3 regions of the Paenarthrobacter sp. JL.01a genome follow, and region 3 is predicted to be linked to each of the others. Evidence: predicted binding sites of a transcription regulator. Region 3 holds the regulator's gene; each other region holds the start of a gene.
What was found. Region 3 encodes HrcA, which represses chaperone genes, less so after heat shock. Its sites were predicted from a motif close to TTNGCACTCGNNNNNNNCGAGTGCNAA; they were not measured.

Region 1 (5,633 bases), 670 kb from region 3:
GCGAACCGGCTTCGAGCTTCCTGGTGAAGGACAACGTCAGCAGGAAAGCCGAGATAAGCAGGAAGACATCCACGCCACCGGACACCCGGCCAAGCCAGATATGGTAGGCCGCCACCATGAGCACCGCCAGGGCACGCAGGCCCTGGACTTCCGGACGGAAGCCGCGTTCCGGCGTCGTGCCTTGATCCGCGCTGCGCGCGACCGTGCTGCTGCTCATCATTGTTGCCACCCCGTAGCGGCAAACCACCTCTCATCAAGCATGTCCGTCATGCTCTTCACGTAGGTCTTGGTCAGGTGGTTGTCGTCCAGGTAGACGAAGGTATTGCCGATGATCGGAGGACAGTAGATCCCTATGCAGATCACGTCGGTCATGTCGATCAGGAAAAGGTCCTGGAACTTGCCCGTCACTTCTTCAAAGGGGCTGGTTTCGGCCAGGACGTCGGCCTTCAGGGGGCGGCAGTCCGGGCTGTCCACGCCTTTGTTGAGGGTGCAGTCGGTCAGGCTGTAGGTGAAGCGGGGGTTGTCGCGGATGGCGATGACCTGGGTTCCGCGCGCGGTGATCTCGGAGACAAGTTCCTCGAACCCGCGGGTCAGTTTCTCGTCAGGCTCCGACGGTTTAGCCTTGGTGCCCACCGTGAAGACGGCATCGGGGGCGTGCTCGGCTATATGTTGCCGGACTTCGTGGTTGAACTCGTTGCACACGGGCTCGACGTCCGGATCGTCGGTAGCGAACGGACAAGCACCGTAGAGCAAGGCATACAACTTCCAGTGGTGCTCTTCGGCCATCTGCCCCAGTGCCGCAAGCCACTGCTGGGAATGCGAGTTCCCCACCACCAGCACGGTCTTGGTGGCGTCGGACCCGACGTCGTTCTGCTGGCAGTTGTCCTGGAGCAGCTGGGACTCCGGCTTGGTGTCGCCCGAGCAGCCGTCTGGAAGCTTGGCCCAGTCGCGCCCGATCCGTTCCGCAGAAGGCTGCGTGAGGGCGTTGGGGGCTATCTGGTTCACGTAGGTTGGCAGGAGGGACTTGGCGCCGGGGTTGTCAAAGACCATCCGCGCCTGTGCGGCTTGTTCGTCGAGGTCCAGTTTGTACTGGAACCCGAGGAGGGGCGCCGAGGCTACTGCCAGGCATGCAGCAATGGCGACAACCGCACGACGACGCTTCATTTCAGGCCACTTCCATTGGCGGAAGGGCTTCTCGATGAACTTCGTGGTGAGGAAGGCCAACACAAGGGACAGGCCGATGATCGCTGTACCGGAAAGCCAGCCGGCATGGTCCTTGCCGCTCCAGGCGAGGGCGATGACCAGGATGGGCCAGTGCCACAGGTAGAGGGCGTAGGAGTTGTCGCCCAGGCGGACCAGGAACTTTGAACTCAGAATCCGGTCAACGCCAAAGCGGCTGCCCGTCTGGCCTGCCGCGATCACCGCGACGGCCGCAAGGGTGGGCCACAACGCCACGAAGCCCGGGAAAGCTGTTTGGACCTGCAGGACGATGCCGCAGGTGAGCATGGCGATGACGCCGATCCAGCCCATCAGCACCCGGACGGGCTTGGAGAAGTTCAACCCCGGCAGGATCAGTGCGAGGAGGGTGCCGAGGGCGAATTCCCACAGGCGGGCAAACGTATCAAAGTAGGCCACGGCCTGGTTGGTGGCCGTGAAGATGATGGAGTAGATGAACGAGACCAGGAAGATGATTCCGAAGACGTACACCAAAGTGGCGCGGTATCTGAGGGCGAAGCGCCGGCAGAGCAGCGCGACGACCGCAAAGATGATCGGCCAGAGGATGAAGACCTGGCCCTGGATGGATAGCGACCAGAAGTGCTGGACAGGGCTGGCCAGGCTGTGGTCCGTGGCGTAGTAGTCCACCGCGAGCTTCTGCAGCAGCCAGTTCTCGTAGTAGAACAACGACGCCCAGGCCTGCTGCACAATGTCCGCCCACCGGGTGGCGGGCAGGAGGACAAAAGTGGCCGCCAAGGTTCCCAGTAGGACAATCACGACGGCGGGCAGCAGCCGCCTGAACAGGTGCAGCCAGTGCCGCAAAAGGTCCATGCGACGGCCCTGTTTGTAACGCCCTGTGAACTGCAGCGTCATGAGGAACGCGGAGATCAGGAGGAAGACATCCACGCCGCCGGACACCCTGCCGATCCAGATGTGGTAGCTCACCACCATGAGGACGGCGAGGGACCTGAGTCCTTGGATTTCAGGGCGGAACTTGGACTTTGCAACGGGACCTGAAGCCCGCCTACTACGGTGGGCGGCGGGGGTCGACGTTGGGGTAGTCACGTGAGGCAGTTCCTTAAAGCAAGTGGCACAGCGGGTGGCACAAAGCATCCATAATACGCGGTTTTGGCCCAACTCTCATGTCAATTTGGTTCATTGAGGGGGCTTCCGAAGGTCAATTAGTCCACCTTCCGCTATGGATTTACCTTGCTGGACCTGTGCAAGGCCTGTGGCTGGCAGAGTCAATGCGGCCGTGACATGGCAAAACAATCCTAAGGGTTCTTACTCAATGTGACCGGCTGGAATGTGATGCATCCCACGGGAAAAAGCGGGTGGGAAGGCGGCAAAAAGCCCCGGCCACTTCGAAGGTGGCCGGGGCTTTCCGGGACGTACGACCTAGTGCTGGTGGCCCGCGTGTGCGTCTTCTTCCTCAGCCGGCTTCTCGGCAACCAGGGTCTCGGTGGTGAGAACCAGGGCGGCGATGGAAGCGGCGTTGCGCAGTGCCGAACGGGTGACCTTGACGGGGTCGATCACACCAGCGCCGATCAGGTCCTCGTACTCGCCGGACTTGGCATTGAAGCCGTGGTTGGCTTCGAGTTCGGAGACCTTGGCAGCGACGACGAAGCCGTCGAAACCGGCGTTCTGGGCGATCCAGCGCAGCGGCTGGACCAGGGCGCGGCGAACGATGCCAACAGCTGCGGCAGCGTCACCTTCGAGGCCCTTGACGGCCGGGGACTCATCCAGTGCCTTGAGGGCGTGGATGAGTGCGGAACCGCCACCGGAAACGATGCCTTCTTCGAGGGCTGCACGCGTTGAGGACACAGCGTCCTCGATGCGGTGCTTCTTTTCCTTCAGCTCAACTTCGGTGGCTGCGCCAACCTTGATGACGCCGATGCCGCCGGCAAGCTTGGCCAAGCGCTCCTGCAGCTTCTCGCGGTCCCAGTCGGAGTCGGTGCGGGTGAGCTCTGCGCGCAGCTGCGCAACGCGGTCTGCAACGTCCTGCTCGGTTCCGGCACCGTCCACGATGGTGGTGTTGTCCTTGGTGACCGTGATGCGGCGGGCCGTACCCAGTACCTCGAGGCCAACGGTGTCCAGGCTGAGGCCGAGGTCCGGGGAAACAACCTGGGCGCCGGTCAGGGTGGCGATGTCCTGGAGCATCGCCTTGCGGCGGTCGCCGAAGCCCGGAGCCTTGACGGCAACAACGTTGAGCGTGCCGCGGATGCGGTTGACGATCAGCGTGGACAGGGCTTCGCCTTCGATGTCCTCAGCGATGATGAAGAGGGGCTTGTTGGCCTGCAGGGCCTTCTCAAGCAGCGGCAGGAAGTCCTGCAGCGAGGAGATCTTGCCCTGGTTGATCAGGATGAGGGCGTCCTCGAGGACAGCTTCCTGGCGCTCTGCGTCGGTGACGAAGTACGGGGACAGGTAGCCCTTGTCGAACTGCATGCCTTCGGTGAGGACCAGCTCGGTCTGCGTGGTGGAGGACTCTTCGATGGTGATGACGCCATCCTTGCCCACCTTGCCGAAGGCCTCGGCCAGCAGCTCGCCAACTTCATCGCTCTGCGCGGAGATGGCTGCGACGTTGGCTACCTGGGTGCCTTCGACTTCGCGGGCGTTCTCGAGCAGGCGTGCAGCGACAGCCTCAACGGCAACTTCGATGCCGCGCTTGATTTCTCCGGGAGCGGCGCCGGCAGCAACGTTGCGCAGGCCTTCCTTTACCAGGGCCTGTGCAAGCACGGTGGCAGTGGTGGTGCCGTCACCGGCGACGTCGTTGGTCTTGGTGGCGACTTCCTTGGCCAGCTGTGCGCCAAGGTTCTCGTAGGGGTCGTCAAGCTCAACTTCACGGGCGATGGTGACGCCATCGTTGGTGATCGTGGGGGCGCCCCACTTCTTGTCCAGGACGACGTTGCGGCCGCGCGGGCCGAGCGTCACCTTGACAGTGTTGGCGAGCTTGTCGATACCGGCCTCAAGAGACCGGCGGGCAGCATCGTTAAAAGCAAGCTGCTTTGCCATGGTTGTGTCCTTTCGAGACAGAAAACCCGCACCGCTGACGGTCGGAATGATTCCAACGCGACGGCGGTGCGGGGCTCCAGGAAGTTACTTTACGACGATCGCGAGGACGTCGCGGGCGGACAGAACGAGGTACTCGCTGCCGCCGGTCTTGACTTCGGTTCCACCGTACTTGGAGTAGATGACGACGTCGCCGACAGCTACGTCCACCGGTACGCGGTTGCCGTTGTCATCGAAGCGGCCGGGGCCGATTGCAACAACTTCGCCTTCCTGCGGCTTCTCCTGTGCGGAGTCCGGAATAACCAGGCCGGAAGCCGTGGTCTGCTCTGCTTCGAGCGGGCGAACAACAATACGATCCTCAAGAGGCTTAATCGAGACCGACACTCGGACTCTCCTTTTCATGAGCTGATTCATGGACTAAGAACTAGGGTGCCGTGGCGTTCAACCGTCGTCGCGGTGCCGGTGGACGCCTGGCGGGATTAGCACCCTCACGGGGAGAGTGCTAACTAGACTCTATGTAAGGCGTTAGCACTCGGTCAAGGTGAGTGCCAGCATTTCGTCATCGGTGAACCGTGGTCACTCGTCCCGGAGGTCGTCCAGATCGTAGTCTTCGCCGTCGTCGTCGCCGTCCAGGGAGCCGCCGCGATTGCGGTACAGTGCCACCGCGGAGGCCACAGCGACGACGCCGGAAATCACCAACGCGATCACCCCGCCCAGGCGTGCACCGCTGTAGAGATCGCGGATGTCGCGAGCCTCATCGGTGGCATCGCTGACGCTCTTGCCCGTCACGGAATAGGCTGCGGCGTTGAAGGAGTCCAGCGCGAAAATAACAATCAGCAGGCCGATGCAGACTACCGCGATGACAGCGCCCGCAATCAGGGCAGGACGGGCGTACGTGACGAGACGGGAGGGCGGCGGGGCTGCGTTGTCTTCCATGAAAACAACCCTATCCGGCTGATTCCACAGTCACACCGCCATGACGCGCGACGTTAGGCTTGTTCCCATGCCTCACGCACCGCAGGAACAGATCGCGCCCTTGCTGACTACTGAAGGATGGGAACTTCTTGCCTCGCTGGGGCCCTACCGGGAAGCTGATGCATTCGGCACCAACGCCGAACTCCGGAAGGCCGGCCACTCCCCCGAACTTGTTGCCGCCGTTCTGACGCAATCGCGCTTGCGGACCCGCGCGGAGGCAAAGTTCGGCGAATTCGCCCGCCAGATGCTCTTTACTCAAGCCGGCTTGGAACAGGCCACCCGGCTCAATGTCGCCGCCCGCCACGCTGAACGCTTCGCCCAGGCAGGCATCAGCCACGTTGCGGACCTCGGCTGCGGCCTCGGCGCAGACTCCATGGCGATGGCCTCCATGGATATCGCCGTCACTGCCGTGGAGATGGATGAAACCACCGCGG
Region 2 (5,633 bases), 1.2 Mb from region 3:
GCTTTGGGGTCCGTGACGGTCACGTGGGCGCCGGCATCGGCGAGTTGCTGGGCGACGTCCAGGGCGGGGGAGTCGCGGATGTCGTCGGTGTCCGGCTTGAACGAAGCGCCGAGGATGGTGACTGTGCGGCCCGACAGGAAGCCGCGGCACATGTCGCGTGCGATTTCCACGGTCCGTGAACGCTGATCCAGGTTCACTGAATCCACCAACGCCATCCACTTATCCACGGACGGAACATCCAGTTCACGCGCCTGCGCCCGGAACGACCGGATGTCCTTGGGCAGGCAACCGCCGCCAAAGCCCAGCCCCGCATGCAGGTACCGGTTGCCGATGCGCGGGTCCAGGCCCATCGCCTCGCTGAGTTCGCTGACGTCCGCATCCGACGCGTCGCACAGCTCCGCCATCGCGTTGATGAAGCTGACTTTGGTGGCCAGAAACGCGTTCGACGCAGATTTGATCAGTTCCGCCGTCGCAAAATTGCAGACCAGCCGCGGGATTCCGGCCGCAATCAGGGGCTCGTACACAGCATCCAGCACGGCAGTAACAGGTGCACCTGCAGCGGCGCCCTTGCCGCCGGGCACCCCGTACACCAGCCGGTCGGGCACCAGCGAGTCCTTCACGGCGGTGCCCTGACGCAGGAACTCCGGGTTCCAACCGAGCAGCACGTCCGGGCGTCGGGCCAGCACCGCGCGGAGCGTCTCCACCGTGCCTACCGGCACCGTTGATTTACCGACGACGGCGGCCCCCTTCGCCAGATGCGGCAGGAGGCTCTTCGTAGCGCCCATCAGGTAGGAAAGGTCCGCGGTGTCGGAAGTTTTGGACTGCGGGGTGCCCACGCAAAGGAAGTGCACCTGGGCATCCGCTGCCTCGGCGAAGTCCGTGGTGAACGACAGGCGGCCGGTAGTGCGTCCGTCCTTGAGGAGCTCGTCGAGACCAGGTTCGTGGAAGGGCGCCAGCGCCTTGTTGAGCTGCTCCACCTTGGAGGAATCGACGTCGATCCCCACCACGGTGTGGCCCATGGAAGCGAGCGTGGCTGCGTGGACTGCGCCGAGGTAGCCGCAGCCGATCACGGAAATCTTCATGAGGACGGTCCTTTGCTGGAGGTGAGTTCTGAAGGGCCGGCCTCGCGTGTGGGAGTGCCGGAGATGACTTCGTTGTAGTGGCGGACCAACTCCGCGCTGAGCACCGGCCACGTCCGGCCCTGAACCGAAGCGGTTGCTGCCGTTGCGAACGCGCGGCGCTTGGCGTCGTCGCCCATCAGGTCCTGGACGTAGTCACGCAGTTGGGTGAGGTTGCCGGGCTCGTACAGCCAGCCGGTGCGCGAGTTTTCCACCAGATCCAAGGGCCCGCCACGGCCAGTGGCCACCACCGGAACGCCAGACGCCATGGCTTCCTGGATGGTTTGGCAGAAGGTCTCAAACTCACCGGGATGGACGAAAAGATCGAAGCCGGCCACAGCTTCCGCGAGGGCATCGCCGCCCAGGAAGCCGGCGAAATGGGCGTTGGGAAGTGCGGACTGGAGTGCTTCGCGCTGCGGGCCGTCACCAACGATCACCAGCTTGGTGTTCGGCACATCCGCCAGCACCGCGAGGTCCTCAACCTGCTTCTCGACGGCGAGCCGGCCGACGTAGCCGATGATGCGCTGACCCTCGGGCGCCACCGAGCTCCGCCACGCCGTCGAACGTTTCGCGGGATTGAAGCGGGCGGTATCCACACCGCGCCGCCACATGTCAACGCGCAGGATGCCGCGTCCGCGCAACTGGTTCAGCGCGAAGGTGGACGGCACCAAGGTGCGGGTGGCCAGGAGGTGGATGTTGTCCACTCGGTTCCAGGCCCAGTTCTCCAGGAAAGGCACACCGTAGCGGCCCGCGTAGCCGGGAACCTCGGTTTGGTAGATCGCGACGGTCGGGATGCCCAGCTGGTGGGCGGCCTGCACCGCGCGCCAGCCGAGGACGAACGGTGAGGCGAGATGAACGACGTCGGGGGCGAAATCGGCAAGGATTCGCTTGACCCGATTCACACCACCCAACGCAACCCGCACATTCGTGTATCCGGCCAGCGGCACCGAGGGAAGTCGGTGCACATACGCACCCTTCTCGACGCTCGAAACATCAGTGTCCGACGTCGACGGCGCGATCACCATCACCTCGTCCCCACGCTCTTGCAGATGCTCCAGCACCCGCAGTATCGAGTGGGTTACCCCATTCATCAGTGGCAGGAATGATTCGGCGACGATTGCGATCCTCACGCCTTCCACGGTGGTCGCGGCGGTTGGCTTACTGGGTGCGCGGGGGTGGCCGGTGGGGGAAGAGTGGGTTAACAGGTGGGTTGGGTGAACTTGCGCAGCTTCGTAATACTTTGCCGGAAAAATAGTTGCATGGCTTGCGCTGGTATCTTGATTTTCAAGCGAGTCCTCGGGAAGTATCTGGCAAATCCGCCCTTTCCGAATGCCCCGGTCTCGCTCCAAGCAGGGGGAATCTTGAAGAAAACACTCGCACTTGTGGTGCTCACCGGCCTTATGCTGTCCGGTTGCGCCACCAAACAGGCCTCAAGCCAGCCAACTGCGACGCCAGCCGCATCTGGCGTAGCTGAGCACACTGTCGAAGTTCCGGATGTCGTCGGACTAACGCTCGACAAAGCCACGGATCAGCTCAAGGATCTCGGCCTCAAAGTCGAAGCCAAAGATGTAAAGGACGACAAATCAATCATCGTCAAAAAGAACTGGCAGGTGGTCAGCGAAGATCCCGTTGGCAAGTCCAAGGTGACAGAGGGATCGACGATAAAGCTAGGGGTCAAACATCTCACTGATGAGACGCCCACGCCTACACCCACTCCGACGCCAACGCAGGCGCCGGTTCCGTTGGTGGCACCCGTTGCTCCCGTGGTGGAGTCGCCACCAGTCGTGGCGCCGCCCGTAGTGGAAGCACCACCAGTTGTAGCCCCACCTGTGGCGCCGCCCGTGGTGGAGGCGCCTCCCGTTGTGCCACCGCCCGCGGCTGTCTACTACGCCAACTGCGCAGCCGTTCGAGCCGCAGGTGCAGCTCCGATCCACATCAGCCAACCAGGGTATGGACGGCATCTCGATAGGGATGGCGACGGCTGGGGCTGCGACAAGTAAAGCTCAATAGCAGCAATTCGCAATGGCCACTCCACTTCGGGGTGGCCATTGCCATGCGGGCGGACTCCACGGTGATGAGAGCTACCCGTCGACGCCCGCCCCACCCCGCGCCGCCTTCAAATCCTTCCGCAGCCCCCGGTTGTCCGCCCTCAGCTCCTCATTGTGCTCACTCAGCCCGCGGTTGTCCTCGGTGAGCCCCCGATTCGCCTCCTCCAGCTCCAGTACACGTTTCACTCCGGCCAGGTTCAGCCCTTCATCAAGCAGCACCCCGATCCGACGCAGCGTCGCGAGGTCGTTTTCGCTGTAGCGGCGCGTGCCGCCGTCGGTCCTTTCGGGAGTGAGCAGGCCCTTGCGCTCGTATTGCCGGATGTTCTGCTGGCCTGTGCCCACCAATTCCGCGGCAACCGAGATCGCGTAAACTCCCCGCCCGTCATCGGAACCCGCGCCCGAAGCGGAGGCGACCAAGCCGCCGTCGTGCTCCGCGGCGGCCGCCGAGCGATCCGAACCTGCCATCAAAAACCTCCGAAAATCTTCCAAAAACCTACTTGCACCACTCTCTCACCAGTGCTATAAAAAATCTATACCAACCACCATAGATCTGGAGGCTGGTAGCAACAACAGAATCAGCATCGAGATCCAAAGGAGTGAGAACCAAATGCTGATGCGCACTGACCCGTTCCGCGAATTCGACAGGCTCGCCCAACAGGTTTTTGGCACAACAGCACGCCCGGCCGGAATGCCGATGGATGCATGGCAGGAGGACGGACAATTCGTTGTTGCCTTCGATCTGCCAGGTGTAAGCCCTGATTCAGTGGAGTTGGACGTCGAACGCAACGTCCTCACCGTAAAGGCCGAACGCAAGTCGCCCGCGGGCGAGAACACCGAGATGATCGCCGCCGAACGCCCACAGGGCGTCTTCAGCCGGCAGCTGATCCTGGGTGACACCCTGGATACCGAAAACGTCCAAGCCAACTACGACGCCGGTGTGCTCACACTCCGCATCCCCGTCGCCGAGAAGGCCAAGCCGCGGCGCATCGAGATCACATCCAGCGGGCAAAAGCAGGAAATCAACGCCTGACCCACCCCGTCCTGCCGGACGCTCACCCGGGGGTGGCCGACCGGCAGGGCAGTGACCGGGAACAACGGAGGCGGCCGCATCGGAATAGTTGGGCGCAGGCTTCGTGCCACGTCACAGCGTTTTTTAGCGCACATGAAAGCGGTCCCCGCCCGTCGTCTCCCGATGGATGGCCCCCGGCCCAGGCCGGGGGCCATCTCCTGATCCGCAGCATGAACCGGACACAGCAGTGAACACCCAACCTGACCACTACGGCACCCTCCACGTCGCGCCCGACGCCACGGCCCGCGACATCGCCCGCGCCTATCGCGCGCTGCTTCGGATCCACCACCCGGACACGCGGCCAAAGATCGACGACGGCGACACCACCTCGGCGGGCGACCTCCAGGAACTGCACGCCATCATGCAGGCGTACGTCGTCTTGTCGGACCCAGGAAAGCGGGCGGCATACGACCGGGCCCGGCGGAACGGATTCGGCACCGGCGGCACACCCGTGAACGTCCGGGTGCACAAGCGTGCGCAGCAGCCGGGACGGAACGACGGCGGCCAGTCACCGTTGTCCTTCGGGCCACCCCGTTGGGAACCTTCGTCCAGAAACCTGAGAACACCAAGGAGCAATCCATGAGTGCTTGGCGTCCCTATGACGACCACATCATTCCCGCGTTCTACGAACGGTTCGAACAACGCTGGGGGAGAGGGACAGCGCCGTTCCTGGACCCCGAAGTCCACGAACAACCCCTGCCACGGGCCCAGTGGATCAACCCGGACACGGGGGCCGCGATCGCCGTCGTCCCCATCTGGACCGATGACCCCGAGCACCGCTCCTTCGGGGTGTTCTACCTCCCGCCGGCGGGCGACATCTGGATGCTGCGCCCCGGTCCAACCACGTTCATCGAACCGCGAGGGGGAGCCAACCAGGAACAGGTGACGCTCCGGAACGACGCGTTCAAGAAGGCCGTCAACCATGCCAAGGAGTTCATCTACGGGCCCCAGTGAATGGGGTCCCGGCAGCAGCCCTGTACAAAAGAAGGCTGGTGCAGCCTGGGAAAAATCCTAAGGCGGCTGCACCAGCTGCTAGTACGACTTTCTGTTAGAAGTTATGACACCTATCCATTGGCCGCTCCTAGTTCCCGGCTTCGATTTTCCGGGCCTTCAACATCAGCGGGGGGCGCTCGCCTGCCCCGGGAGAACACCTCCCATCTTACGGCGGCCAACACGAAAAAGCGCTTGAATTCGCGGTATTTCAGGGGCGCCTGACGGGCTTGGAGAGCTGGCCGTGGCACGATGGATCACGATGAAACTGCGCGCTGATCAGACCGGAAACCGTGGCCTCCCTATGCCCCTTTGGCTGCAGGGCGGTTTGGAAGCGGCGCAGGCGGCGTTCATTTCGGCCATCGTGGTGGTGCTTCCGCTGGTCGGCGTGTGGGCGACCGATGGTTT
Region 3 (5,633 bases):
GCCTGCAGGCACAATCTGGCCTATTGGCGCGGAGATGATTGGTGGGGGATCGGCCCGGGTGCGCATTCGCATGTTGGCGGCGTCCGTTGGTGGAACGTCAAACACCCCACGGCCTATGCGTCACGATTGGGCGCTGGAACTTCGCCTGCTGCTGGGCGCGAAACCCTGGACCCCGGAACCCGCGAAGTCGAGCGGATCATGCTGGAGGCACGCCTGGGAACGGGTCTTGCCGTAGACGCCCTCGATGCTGTGGGTCGCCATGCCATGGCGGGCCTTATCGCCGACGGCCTGGTTGATCCTGTTCAGGCGTTCAAGGGCCGGCTGATTCTGACGCTGAAGGGCCGTCTTCTGGCCGATGCGGTAGTCCGAAGGATCCTGCCGGACTGAACCGGCTAAGCCAGCAGCGGAACTCCTGCGTCCTGAGCCGGGAGCTTTACTTGATCCAGCGCAGGTTGAAGCGGTAGCGGTGCGGCTGACCGTGGTTGACCCTGATACCGGCTGAGACGGAGAAGCAGGTCAGCGCTACCCAGATGCCCGTGGCGATGACTGCAAAGATATTGCCCACCACCGGCAGCAGCACCAGGATGTTCGCGAGCACGGCGGCAATGGTGGGAGGCAGCGTGAAATTCAGCGCTTCCTTGGATTCCTGTGCTGTGAACGGCCCACGGTCGCGGAAAATCAAGTAGATCAAAAGAGCCGGCAGGCATCCGAGGATGCCGCCGAAGTGTGCCAAAGTGGCCCACTGCCGGTCCTCACTGGCCGTCAGCGGGAGTGCGTTGGCAGGCGCGCCGTGATACTGGGGCCGGCCTGCGGCACTGCCCGGTTCTTCAGGAGCGTTATCTGCCACGGTGTCTTCCCTTTGCTGTAAAGATGCTGCGGTGTTGCTGTCCAAGAATACCGGCCCGCACGTCCTTCCCGGGACCAACGCCCCGCAAACGGTCAGATCGTCGAGTGCTGGGCGGCAGATCAGGGGACGGTCAGGAAGTCGATGACTTCTTCCACTCGGCCGAGCAACGATGGCTCAAGGTCCGCGTAGCTGCGCACCGCACCGAGGAGCCGCTGCCAGCCCAAACCTATGTCCTCGGCGCTCTCATGGGGCCACCCGAAGGCGGTGAGAATACCGGTCTTCCAATCCGTCCCGCGGGCCACGGCCGGCCATTGCTCAATGCCCAGCACCTTGGGCCGGATTGCCTGCCACACGTCCACGTAGGGGTGTCCGACGATCAAGACATTCCCGGCAGCCCCGGGGACTGTCATGGCTTCGGCTGCGATCCGGGATTCCTTGGAGCCCTGAACCAGGTGGTCCACCAGGATACCGAGCCGGCGGTCGGGTCCGGGGCGGAAAGCGGCGATGGCGGATTTAAGGTCGTCCACGCCATGGAGGGGTTCGACCACGATTCCCTCAACCCGGAGATCGTCACCCCAGACTTTCTCGACCAGTTCGGCGTCGTGTTTGCCTTCAACCCAGATCCGGCTGGCCTTGGCTACCTGTGCCCGCTGTCCCTGGACCTTCACCGAGCCAGAGGCTGTCCGTCCCGCCGGAACTGCTGAAGCAGGCGGGCGGGCGGCTGGAGGCATCAACCGGATGGGTTGTCCTTCGAGGAGGAATCCATAGCCGAGTTGGAATGACTTGGTCTTGCCACGCCTGTCCTCCAGGGCCACGATGTGCATGCCACCCGTCTTCTCAACCCGGGTGACTTCGCCCACCCACCCCGACTGGACGTCCTCCAGGACCATTCCTCGTTGTACCGGGACCTCGGGGAGTTGGCGTTTGGCCGGAGCCGATAGATCCTGCGGGCCCCAATTGTCGAAAGCCAAGGAATTCCTACCTCTGTGCTGATATGCGTAAGGACGGGCAACAGCTGCGATCAAGCTGCACTGGCTCGCCGTCCTGGATACTGTCCGCGGACGGTTTCAATGCTAACAACGCGGTAGCTCATACTAGACTTGTTAGCACTTGGGCATGTTGAGTGCTAAGTGTGGTGACCCGTCGGAGGTCACGCGGGGACGGTCCCAAAGGACCATGGCAATTGTCAGGAGGTGGAGCAATGAGTGAGCCACGCAAGCTCGAAGTGCTGCGTGCCATCGTTGAGGATTATGTGCATTCCCGGGAGCCTGTGGGATCCAAGGCCCTCGTCGAGCGGCATCACTTGGGTGTTTCCAGCGCCACCATCCGCAATGACATGGCTGTCCTGGAAGAGGAAGGCCTCATTGCGGCCCCTCATACCAGCGCGGGCCGGATTCCTACCGACAAGGGCTATCGCCTCTTCGTTGACCGCATCTCCCAGGTCAAGCCGTTGTCCGCGGCCGAGCGCCGGGCCATCCATTCACTGCTGGAGGGCCCTGACGACGTCGATGACATCCTTGAGCGCACCGTCAGGCTCCTTTCCCAGCTGACCAATCAGGTCGCCGTCGTCCAGTACCCGCACTCGCACCGCGCATTGGTCCGCCACGCGGAGTTCGTCCTGCTGGCACCCAAGCAGGTGCTTGTTGTCCTGATCGCAGACACCGGGAGTGTCGTGCAGAAGGTCATCGACACAGGCGTGGATGTGAGCAACGAGGCATTGATGTTGTTGAGGTCCCGTTTCCTTGGCAGCATCGCCGGCACCCAGCTGGCCCTCCTGCCGCAGGTACTTCCCTCAGTGGTTGCGCTCTGTCCGCCCGACCTTCGGGCCCTCGCGCAAACGCTCGCCAACGGACTGGAATCGTTGAGCGACACCAGCCGTGAAGAGCGCATCCTTATGGCCGGTACGGCCAACCTCGCACGGTCCAACGTCGATTTCCCGTTGAGCATCGGGCCTGTGCTGGAAGCACTTGAGGAACAAGTTGTCATGCTCCGGTTGTTGTCGGACATGGGAGACGATCCTCGAGGCGTCACGGTCAGCATTGGCCGGGAGAATCCGTACGACGGCCTTGCCGAGGCATCTGTCGTGGCCACGGGCTACGGATCAGGTGCCAAGGTGGGCATTCTGGGACCGACCCGCATGGACTATCCGACCACCATGGCGGCAGTACGCGCCGTGGCCCGTTACCTTTCCCGCATTCTCGGCGGCTGAAAACCGGCCCGAGGAAAAATCCGCAGTACAACCAGGAAGAGATACCGACTTTGAGCAGCCACTATGACGTTTTGGGAGTCTCGCCGGAAGCCACCGGGGAAGAGATCAAAAAGGCGTACCGCAAGCTGGCACGGAAACTCCACCCGGACGTAAACCCCGGTGAAGATGTAGCGGAGCAGTTCAAGGCCGTGACCCACGCTTACGAAGTGTTGTCAGATCCCCAGAAACGCCGCGTCTATGACGCCACGGGCAATGAAAACGGAACGGACAACGGATTCGGTGGCGGGTACGCAGGACAGGGCTTCGCCTTCCAGGACATCTTCGACACGTTCTTTGGCGGTGGGGGAGGCCACGGAGGACCTGCCTCCCGCGTCCGGCGCGGCCAGGACGCCCTCATCAGTGTCCGGATCGACCTCAAGGACGCGGTGTTCGGCGTCAACAAGAAGCTTGAAGTCGATACAGCCGTGGTCTGCCCAACGTGTGATGGCAGCTGCTGCCGTCCAGGCACCCACCCCGAACGCTGCGACATTTGCGGCGGCAGCGGCCAGGTCCAGCGCGCAGTGCGCTCCATCCTCGGCCAGGTCATGACCACCGCGCCCTGCGGAACCTGTGAAGGATTCGGCACCGTTATCAAGGATCCCTGCAACGAGTGCAGCGGCCAGGGCCGCATCCGGAGCCGCCGTTCGTTGACCATCAAGGTTCCGGCAGGCGTCGCCACCGGCACGCGGATCCAGCTGTCCGGACAGGGCGAAGCAGGCCCGGCTGGTGGGCCGGCCGGCGATCTCTACGTGGAGATCCGGGTGAACAACGATTCCATGTTCGTTCGTGAAGGTGATGACCTCCACGCCACCTTGAGCGTGCCCATGACGGCGGCAGCTCTGGGCACGGACCTGGAGCTCGACACCTTCGACGGCGCGCAAGGCATCGAGGTGAAGGCAGGCACGCAGTCCGGAGAGATCATCACCCTGCGCGGTCTCGGCGTCACCCATCTCCGGGGCTACGGCCGGGGCGACCTCAAGGTGCACCTGCACGTCGAGACGCCCACCAAACTTGACCATGCCCAGGAAGAACTGCTGCAGCAGCTCGCCAAGCTTCGGGGTGAGCAATTCACCGAGGGCAAGCTTCTGGCCAGCGGTGGAATGTTCGCAAAGCTCCGGGACAAGCTCGGTAACCTGTAGCGGTGAGCAATCCCGTCTTCTTCGCGCCCGCCGGCAGCCTTGACCAGCTGCACTCCGGTGCCGAATTCATCCTGGAGGGTTCCGAAGCGCGCCACGCCGTAACGGTCAAGCGCCTTGCCGTCGGTGAGTCAGTTGACATCGCCGACGGCGCAGGCGCCCGGCTCACCGGGACCGTTGCCGACGTCGGAGCCGGCACCTTGACGGTGACGGTGGCGGACGTCGTCTTCGAAGAGCAGCCCCATGTGCGTTTGGTTCTGGTGCAGGCCTTGGCCAAGGGCGATCGCGATGAGCTGGCCATCGAGACGGCCACTGAACTCGGAATCGATGCCGTGGTTCCCTGGCAGTCGGAACGTTCGATCGTGCGCTGGAAGGGTGACCGGGCAGCGAAAGCGCATGCCAAGTGGGAGTCCGTGGTTACCGCTGCCGCCAAGCAGGCGCGGAGGTCCTGGATACCTTCGGTCCGCCCGATTGTGGACTCGAACGGACTGGCCAAAGCCGTTGCGGAAGCTGACCTCGCCATTATCCTTCACGAGGACGCAAAGAACCCCCTGCGTGAGGTCCTGGGGAAGTTGGACGTCGACGACGCCTCGCCCCGTGAGGTTCTGTTGATCGTGGGTCCCGAAGGTGGAATCTCGCCGCGGGAAGTAACGCGGCTGAGCGACGCTGGGGCCGTCACCGCACTGTTGGGTCACCATGTGCTGCGGTCGTCGACGGCGGGACCTGCCGCCGTCGTTCTGGCCAGCGACGTCCTCGGACGCTGGTAGCCGGCCACCGACGCTCGCAAGCTACGCACAAGACGCCTAGGAGACGCTGAACAGGCGGGTATCCGTGCTCGATTCGATCGCCTTGCCGGCGTCGTCCACCTCGGAGACGCGGAGCTCGTACTTGCCGGGTTTCAGTGTTGCGCCGAAGCTGAAGAGACCGTACTGACCGGGCTCGCCGGTTGCCTTGGTCTGGCCCGTGAGCAGGCTCGACTTCTCTCCCTTGCCGTTGTCCTGGAGGATCTGCCAGCTGATGGGCCGGGAGTTGTCCGTGATGCGGCCGTTGAACTTGATGAGCCCTGCCGGCAAGGACACGTCCTCCTGGGGATCAATGATCCACAGCGGTGCCACCAAGGAAGCGTCGCGCGTCATGGGTTCGCCAAGTTTTACTTGTCCGAACGCCATGTAGTCCTTGTGGCCGTCCACCAGGATGACCACCTGGATCTGCTGGCCCGAGTTGATGAGTCCGGAGGACGACGCTGCCGCCGTGGCTGTGTACACCAGCTGCTGAATGGCCCTCTGGGCCATCCCGGCGTCCAGGTTCGAGTTGAAGGCGTCGCGGGAGACGTCGACGGTGATCACGTTCTTCCCCGAGATGGAGGTCGCCAGGTTTCCAGGTTCCTGCCACGGCGTGAAGA

Region 1: the regulator HrcA is predicted to act here: its motif matches at 4,750-4,776, upstream of groES (co-chaperone GroES).
Region 2: the regulator HrcA is predicted to act here: its motif matches at 3,663-3,689, upstream of N5P29_RS06015 (Hsp20/alpha crystallin family protein).

The regions. Positions count from the first base shown of each region.
Region 1 is NZ_CP104877.1:3,095,843-3,101,475, forward strand. Features, by position in the region: gene N5P29_RS14525 (acyltransferase family protein) at 1-217, opposite strand, end outside; gene N5P29_RS14530 (acyltransferase family protein) at 217-2,328, opposite strand; gene groL (chaperonin GroEL) at 2,614-4,227, opposite strand; gene groES (co-chaperone GroES) at 4,312-4,608, opposite strand; gene N5P29_RS14545 (hypothetical protein) at 4,801-5,160, opposite strand; gene N5P29_RS14550 (THUMP-like domain-containing protein) at 5,228-5,633, shown strand, end outside.
Region 2 is NZ_CP104877.1:1,225,311-1,230,943, forward strand. Features, by position in the region: gene N5P29_RS05995 (UDP-glucose dehydrogenase family protein) at 1-1,082, opposite strand, end outside; gene N5P29_RS06000 (glycosyltransferase family 4 protein) at 1,079-2,248, opposite strand; gene N5P29_RS06005 (excalibur calcium-binding domain-containing protein) at 2,480-3,118, shown strand; gene N5P29_RS06010 (MerR family transcriptional regulator) at 3,200-3,631, opposite strand; gene N5P29_RS06015 (Hsp20/alpha crystallin family protein) at 3,774-4,196, shown strand; gene N5P29_RS06020 (J domain-containing protein) at 4,423-4,818, shown strand; gene N5P29_RS06025 (hypothetical protein) at 4,815-5,189, shown strand; gene N5P29_RS06030 (cell division protein PerM) at 5,488-5,633, shown strand, end outside.
Region 3 is NZ_CP104877.1:2,426,003-2,431,635, reverse strand. Features, by position in the region: gene hemW (radical SAM family heme chaperone HemW) at 1-387, shown strand, start outside; gene N5P29_RS11440 (DUF4870 domain-containing protein) at 434-847, opposite strand; gene N5P29_RS11435 (DUF3097 domain-containing protein) at 967-1,818, opposite strand; gene hrcA (heat-inducible transcriptional repressor HrcA) at 2,049-3,056, shown strand; gene dnaJ (molecular chaperone DnaJ) at 3,107-4,234, shown strand; gene N5P29_RS11420 (16S rRNA (uracil(1498)-N(3))-methyltransferase) at 4,237-4,998, shown strand; gene N5P29_RS11415 (GerMN domain-containing protein) at 5,035-5,633, opposite strand, start outside.